One region of the Bacillus sp. GbtcB14 genome, then DNA from elsewhere that is predicted to be linked to it. Evidence: a T-box and tRNA genes for the amino acid it is inferred to sense, from the RefSeq annotation. Region 1 holds a T-box; the other holds one or more tRNA genes.
What was found. A T-box is a leader RNA that pairs with one kind of tRNA and senses whether it is charged. The one in region 1 lies ahead of argS (arginine--tRNA ligase), so its partner is inferred to be a tRNA-Arg.
Positions count from the first base shown of each region.

Region 1 (3,392 bases):
GTTAGTTTACTGTTCCAATCGTACGTTTCCAAATTTAACGCCTCCTTTATATATATGACATTACAATTCTCCATTTAATATGGACATTCCTACACTTAAAACAATTCTAGAAAAGTTTAAATGTAATACATTTAAACTTCTGCTTTCACATTTTCTATCAAAATAAATAGGCATACATATCTACTATGATACGTATACCTATTTGCTTTACATCTCCTCAGGAGCATCCACCCCAAGTAAACGTAATCCCTCTTTTAACACAACTGTCACAGCATACACTAATGCAAGTCTACTGTCTTTCTCTTCACTCTCTTCTAATATACGCACATTTCCATAATATTTATTAAACGATTGTGCTACATCTAATACGTATTTCGAAATGATTGATGGCTCATTTTTGTTGAAGGCTGCTTCAATTACTTGCGGGAATTTATTTAGTAGTTTTAAGACGCCCCAGCTATGATTATCTTTTAATGTAAACGTACACGTTTCAAATTCTACACTTTCTTTTCTTAAAATAGAGCAAGCGCGTGCATGTGTGTACTGTACATATGGCCCTGTTTCACCTTCAAATTTCAGCATGTTTTCTAATGAAAATTCAATATTATGCATACGCTCATTTTTTAAATCGTGGAAGATAATTGCTCCAACACCAACTTGCTTTGCTACTTCTTCTTTTTGTTTTAAGTTTGGATTTTTCTCTTCAATATTTTGTTTTGCAAGTTCGATTGCTTCCTCAAGTACTTCTTCGAGTAAAATAACTCTTCCTTTACGTGTCGACATTTTCTTACCGTCTTTTAAAATGAACCCAAACGGTACATGTTCCATACCCTCAACCCAATTGTAACCAAGCTTTTTTAATACAGTGAAAAATTGATTAAAATGTAAACTTTGTTCTGGGCCAACTACATATAACGCTTTATCGAACGCATATGTGTTTTGACGGTATACAGCTGCCGTTAAGTCACGTGTTGCGTAAATCGTCGCACCATCTGATTTTCTTATTAAGCAAGGCGGCATTCCCTCTTCTTCTAAATTAACGACTAACGCGCCTTCTGACTCTTCAAGCAAATCATGCTCCTCTAAAATCCCAATAAAATCTTCCATTAAATTGTTATAAAAAGCTTCTCCTTGAAAATTAGTAAATTCAACACCGAGAAGTTCATAAATACGAGAAAATTCTTTTAAGGATTCGTGACGGAACCAATTCCAAAGCTCAACAGCTTCTTCATCACCTTCTTCTAATTTCTTAAACCAAGCACGCCCTTCTTCTTCTAGTTCTTCGTCGTCTTTTACCTCTTCATGGAATTGAACGTATAACTTAAATAATTCACGGATTGGATCCTCTTTAACTACTGCTTCATTTCCCCATTTTTTATAAGCAGTAATTAACTTTCCAAACTGCGTTCCCCAATCCCCAATATAATTAATTCCTACAACTTCATAGCCGCATTTTTCAGCGATATGTTTCAGTGAATTTCCTATCATTGTAGAACGTAAATGCCCCATCGAAAAAGGCTTTGCGATATTAGGAGAGGAATAATCAATTACTACTGTTTTTTCACATCCAAAATGGTTTTGACCGTACTCTTCTTTCTCCGCTAAAACCGTTTTCAATACTGCATCACTGACAGTTTCACGATTAAAAAATACATTTACATAAGGACCAACGGCTTCTACTTTCGTAAAAAACGGATCATTTAATTTCTCAGCAACTTCCTTTGCAATAATAGCCGGTGCTTTTTTATATTGCTTCGCTAATGAAAAGCATGGGAACGCTGCATCTCCAAATTCATCTTGTTTCGGTGTTTCAATTAAATCCAAAATTTGTTTTTGCGTTAATTCATTCGTGAAAATATTAGATAAACTTTCCGCAAACTGCATTTTATAATCCATGATTTAACCTCCTTATTTTTTAAAACACAAAAAACTCGTCTCTAAAAAAGAGACGAGTTTTAACCCGTGGTACCACCCTTGTTGTTCGTTAAGAACCACTTTCCCGTTTATAACGAGGACAGGGGGCCTCGGCTTACTCTACTATTCGTTCAAGAAGCGTCTCCGAAGTGCGCTTCATCTTTTTCTTCCGCACTAGGCTCACACCATCCCTAGCTCGCTTTCCTTCAAAAAAAGACTACTCTCTTCATCACAGACAGTATATTTAATTAATTATTGCTTATTATACATCTTTTCAAACAATTAGCAAGGGTCAATTACACCAAAGTGAAACTTAGCACTTTTTCTTTTGTATACTTGAAAATTATGTTTTTCAAATCTAGAACTACGGAAATGATCTTTCAAAACGACACGCTTTCTCGCCACACGCTTCGCTTCCGCAATTGTTTCGTCAGTAATATCATGATACAAAGCGAAGTGTTTTAATCCTTTTATTCCATCTGATTCTATAACAGTTTCTTCGAACATTGGATCAAGGTAAACGACATCATAACTATTATCTTCACATTGTTTTAAAAATGAGTAATGCTCCGTTTGCTTCACCTCGATTTGTTGCATTGCCTCATCAATTTCAGAAACAGATGAAGACCATGTTTTCAAACCATTTTCCATAATATAAGCCATATACTCATTGCCTTCAAGTCCCGTTACTTTTCCGCTTTCACCAACAATATAACTAGCTACAATACTATCTGATGCCATGCCAAGCGTACAATCTAACACTGTCATTCCGCTCTCTAATTGCGTGGCTTGTACAAACGGATCATGTTCTCCGCGCATTAACCTTTTTACACGAAACATCGCTGAGTTTGGATGAAAGAAAAACGACTCTTCCGTTCCTCTCGGATAAATAGCTAATCGGTTTTTCCCTACAACAAGTACATCTTGTTCATACTGCTCATGTAGTTTATGTACTGGTATGTCATTACGTTTAACGAAAGAACGATTTAATTCTGCTGCTACCTTGCTTGCATAATCTGTCATTTCTTTGTTGGTTCTTCCTGCTGTTGTTACGATCATTTTTTCACCTCTATATAAAGAAAAGAGGGAGATTTACTCTCCCCCTTCTTTAGCAATTCTTTTCGAAAGCTTGTTCTAAGTTCGTAATAATTTCGTCCATAGTTGCACCTTCAATTTCATGACGGTGAATGAAGTGAACAACTTCTTTTCCTTTTAACAATGCCATAGATGGTGAAGATGGAGGAATTTCTCCGAAGTATTCACGCATTTTTGCAGTAGCATCTTTATCCTGGCCTGCGAATACAGTTACAAGATGCTCGGGTTGTTTTTCAGCACGAACAACTGCTTGACCTGCTGATGGACGTGCTAAACCAGCTGCACAACCACAAACTGAGTTTACAACTACTAAAGTTGTACCTGCTGTGTTTTCCATAAATTCTGTTACAGCTTCTTCTGTAGTTAACTCTTCAAACCCAGAA
Region 1 is NZ_JAGXJT010000002.1:140,671-144,062, forward strand. Features, by position in the region: gene KVT31_RS05660 (methyltransferase) at 1-32, opposite strand, end outside; gene argS (arginine--tRNA ligase) at 208-1,896, opposite strand; T-box leader at 1,942-2,156, opposite strand; gene KVT31_RS05670 (class I SAM-dependent methyltransferase) at 2,197-2,973, opposite strand; gene KVT31_RS05675 (BrxA/BrxB family bacilliredoxin) at 3,023-3,392, opposite strand, start outside.

Region 2 (3,392 bases), on a different contig from region 1:
TGAATGTTACCGTATTCTACTTGTTTTCCGCCTATTTCTACAACCGGAATCATTAGGTGATATTTTTCTAAAAGGTCATTATCTTCATATATATTTATTTCCTCGATTTGAAAAGAATATTCACATTGTACTTCCTGCAAAACTTGTTTTGCCTGCACGCAAAGACCACAATCTTTTTTTGTATACAGTACAACTTTCATATTCTTCACCTACCCAATCGTTTTTCGTAATGATGACGCTGGAATGTGCATTTGTTCTCTATACTTCGCCACTGTTCTTCGAGAAATAACAATTTCATGCTCTTCTTCTAATAATTTTGAAATCTTTTGATCTGAAAGTGGCTTTTTCTTATTCTCTGCCTCAACAAGCGTTTGGATAAATCGTTTCACACGCTTTGTAGAAACAGCTTCATCTTCAGTAGTCGAAACGGCATTGCTAAAGAACGATTTCATCTCAAATAAACCGTGTGGTGTTTGCACATATTTATTTCGCGTTGCACGACTAATTGTAGATTCATGCACACTTAACTCTTCTGCTACCTCTTTTAAAGCAAGCGGTTTTAAATATTCTGGACCTTCCCAGAAGAAATCACGTTGTTTTTCCATAATAATAGTCATCACTTGCAGAAGCGTTTGTTTTCTCTGTTTTAAACTGCGCATAATCCACTGTACATGCTGATACTTTTCTGATACGTAAGATGCTACTTCACTTTCACTAGCATTCAGAAGCGCACTATACTCAGAATGAATTTCAATTCTCGGCATATTTCTCTCGTTCATTTGTAAAACGAGACGATCACCATCTTTTTTCACTGCCATATCAGGCACGATATAAAGTGGTTTATCAGAAGAAAACGCAAGACCTGGTTTCGGCTGTAATGACGTAATACAGTTCACCGCTGTTTGCAATTCCTCATTACTACACTTCAAAACTTGAACGAGCTTTCGCCAATCTTTCTTCACGAAATAAGCAAATTGATCCTCTATAACCTCTTCCGCTAATCCATTCCGTCTTTGTAAGCGCTTCAATTGCAAAGTTAGACATTCCTGAATATTACGCGCTCCTACCCCTGCTGGCTCAAGCGATTGGACAAGCTCTACAGAGCGGTCGACTACATGAAGTGGTGCGGAAAGGAGATCCGCTAACTCTTCGTTCGTTTCTTGTAAATACCCATTTCCATCCATGTTCATAATAATGAAAGAAGCTACTTTTCGCTCTTCTTCATCTATTTTATAATATTGTATTTGATTTAATAAATGTTGCTGAATCGTTGTAGAATCCACACTGTAGATTTCCATCTGATTCTCGACTTGTTTGCTGGTACTTTTACTTGTGTTAGAGCTCTTTTTCTTCTCCCTCTCAAAACCACCTAACTCAATAAGGGGATTCTCTAACGATTGCTCATACAAAAACTCCGATAATTCTTGTACATTATACTGGAGCATTGTAATCGCTTGCCTTAACTCTTGTGTCATTGCCAAACGTAAGCTTTGTTCTTGTAAAAGACTTGCCTTCAAACTAATCTCCCCCTTGTTTCTATTGTACAATAAGTTTGGTAAAAGGAGAATCCTCACGCAGACACCCATTCCAAAATATTATTAATTTATATGTATTAATGAGATTTACAACTTACAACCGAAATTTGAATAATATTGAAAGAAAATAATAACGGAATTATATTATAACCAAGTACTAATAGTAAATCTTATAACTAGATATAACAAGAGGGAAAATAAAAAAAGTCCTAACCTACAAAATGTAAGTTAGGACTTTTTGACGCGCCCAGAGGGATTCGAACCCCCGGCAGACGTGGTACCGGAAACCACCGCTCTATCCGACTGAGCTATGGGCGCATGATTATAGAAAACTCTTCATTTTCTTTCCATAATAATAGCAATAAAATCCATCTAAATCAATAAAAATATCCCCACAATCCTTTATGCACCTTAGTTATGAGTATATTAACAAAGCACTCTACCCTAAATTTTCCAATCATAAATTCGCCCCTACTCACAAATTATAATCTTTGAATTGATATTCCAAAGGGGGCTTCATTCAATGACTGTAATTACAAAACTAAAGCAAACTGTTTCTGGATTAAAAAGTGCACAAGCTAGCTTAGAGGGATTCGCTCTTGATACGGATAACCAACAAGCAAAGCAACTTTTCCAAACAGCTGCGCAGCAAACACAAACGATTATCGATTCTTTAAACCCACGCGTTGAAGAAGTCCAACAAGAAGAACCACAATACTCACAGCAATAACGTATTCGTCATGCTGTGAAATAGAAAAAGGATGATATGCAGTCATCCTTTTTCTATCACATTACATATTGCAATAGAAATGGAATGATAATCATGCGAAAACTCGGCCTCATAACCGCGTTATTTGCCCTTCTATGTAGCTCTTTTATCGGATGTGATAATAGTCCCTTAGATAAAAAAGTGAAAGATGAAGCAAAACGTACGGAGAAAGAAAAAGGTCCCAAATTAACAAAGATGAGTACGGAATCCTTTAATCAATCTATATCACAAGGAGCCAAGAAAAGAGCTCTCGCTATGGATGAAATTATAAAAAGCACAGCAGTAAATTCAAATTTAGATCTCTACATAGCAGTTACACCGGAGCACCACGAAAGGTTTGGATTAAAACCTTTACGTAAGAAGCTTCAAAAGCAGCTAAGTGATGAGCACCCTACTTTCGATGTTCGTGTAAGTACAGATAAAAAAATCTTTATGTTACTCGAAAAGCTTGAAAGAAAGATTAAGGAAAAAAAAGTATCTAAAGACGAGATCAATGAGCAATTAAAACTCATCGGGAAAAAAATGGAGTCTAACACTTAACGCTTTTTAATAGAAAAGGAAGGATTGCAATGTCTAGTAAAGATAAGAACTTAACCCCTGTGCAACAAGAGTATAAAAAATTCGAGCAAGAACGCGAACCGAAGCGCCCTGTCTTAAAAAATTGTATTAAAGCCTTTTTCGTCGGTGGTTTTATTTGCTTCATCGGACAACTCATTTCTACGTTTTATATCACATATTTTGATTTCACTGAGCGTTCAGCAGGAAATCCAACGGTCGCAACTCTCATTTTCATTTCCATGTTACTAACTGGTTTCGGTATATATGACCGCTTTGGGCAGTTTGCTGGAGCAGGCACTGCTGTACCCGTTACTGGATTTGGTAATTCTGTTATTGCCGCATGTATCGAACACCGAACAGAAGGATTCGTACTCGGCGTTGGCGGAAATATGTTTAAATTAGCCGGCTCTGTTATTTTGTTTGGTGTATTTTCAGCTTTCGTCATCGCACTTATTAAAACGATTCTCGTTCAATGGGGAGGGCTATAAATGTTACAAGGACACCGAACGTGGGTATTTGAAAACAAACCA
Region 2 is NZ_JAGXJT010000004.1:219,115-222,506, forward strand. Features, by position in the region: gene KVT31_RS13760 (glutaredoxin family protein) at 1-200, opposite strand, end outside; gene rpoN (RNA polymerase factor sigma-54) at 210-1,517, opposite strand; tRNA gene KVT31_RS13770 (tRNA-Arg) at 1,778-1,853, opposite strand; gene KVT31_RS13775 (DUF1657 domain-containing protein) at 2,059-2,265, shown strand; gene KVT31_RS13780 (YhcN/YlaJ family sporulation lipoprotein) at 2,359-2,844, shown strand; gene spoVAC (stage V sporulation protein AC) at 2,874-3,350, shown strand; gene spoVAD (stage V sporulation protein AD) at 3,351-3,392, shown strand, end outside.
Region 2: it encodes a tRNA-Arg, which carries the amino acid that the T-box ahead of argS (arginine--tRNA ligase) is inferred to sense. The anticodon was not compared.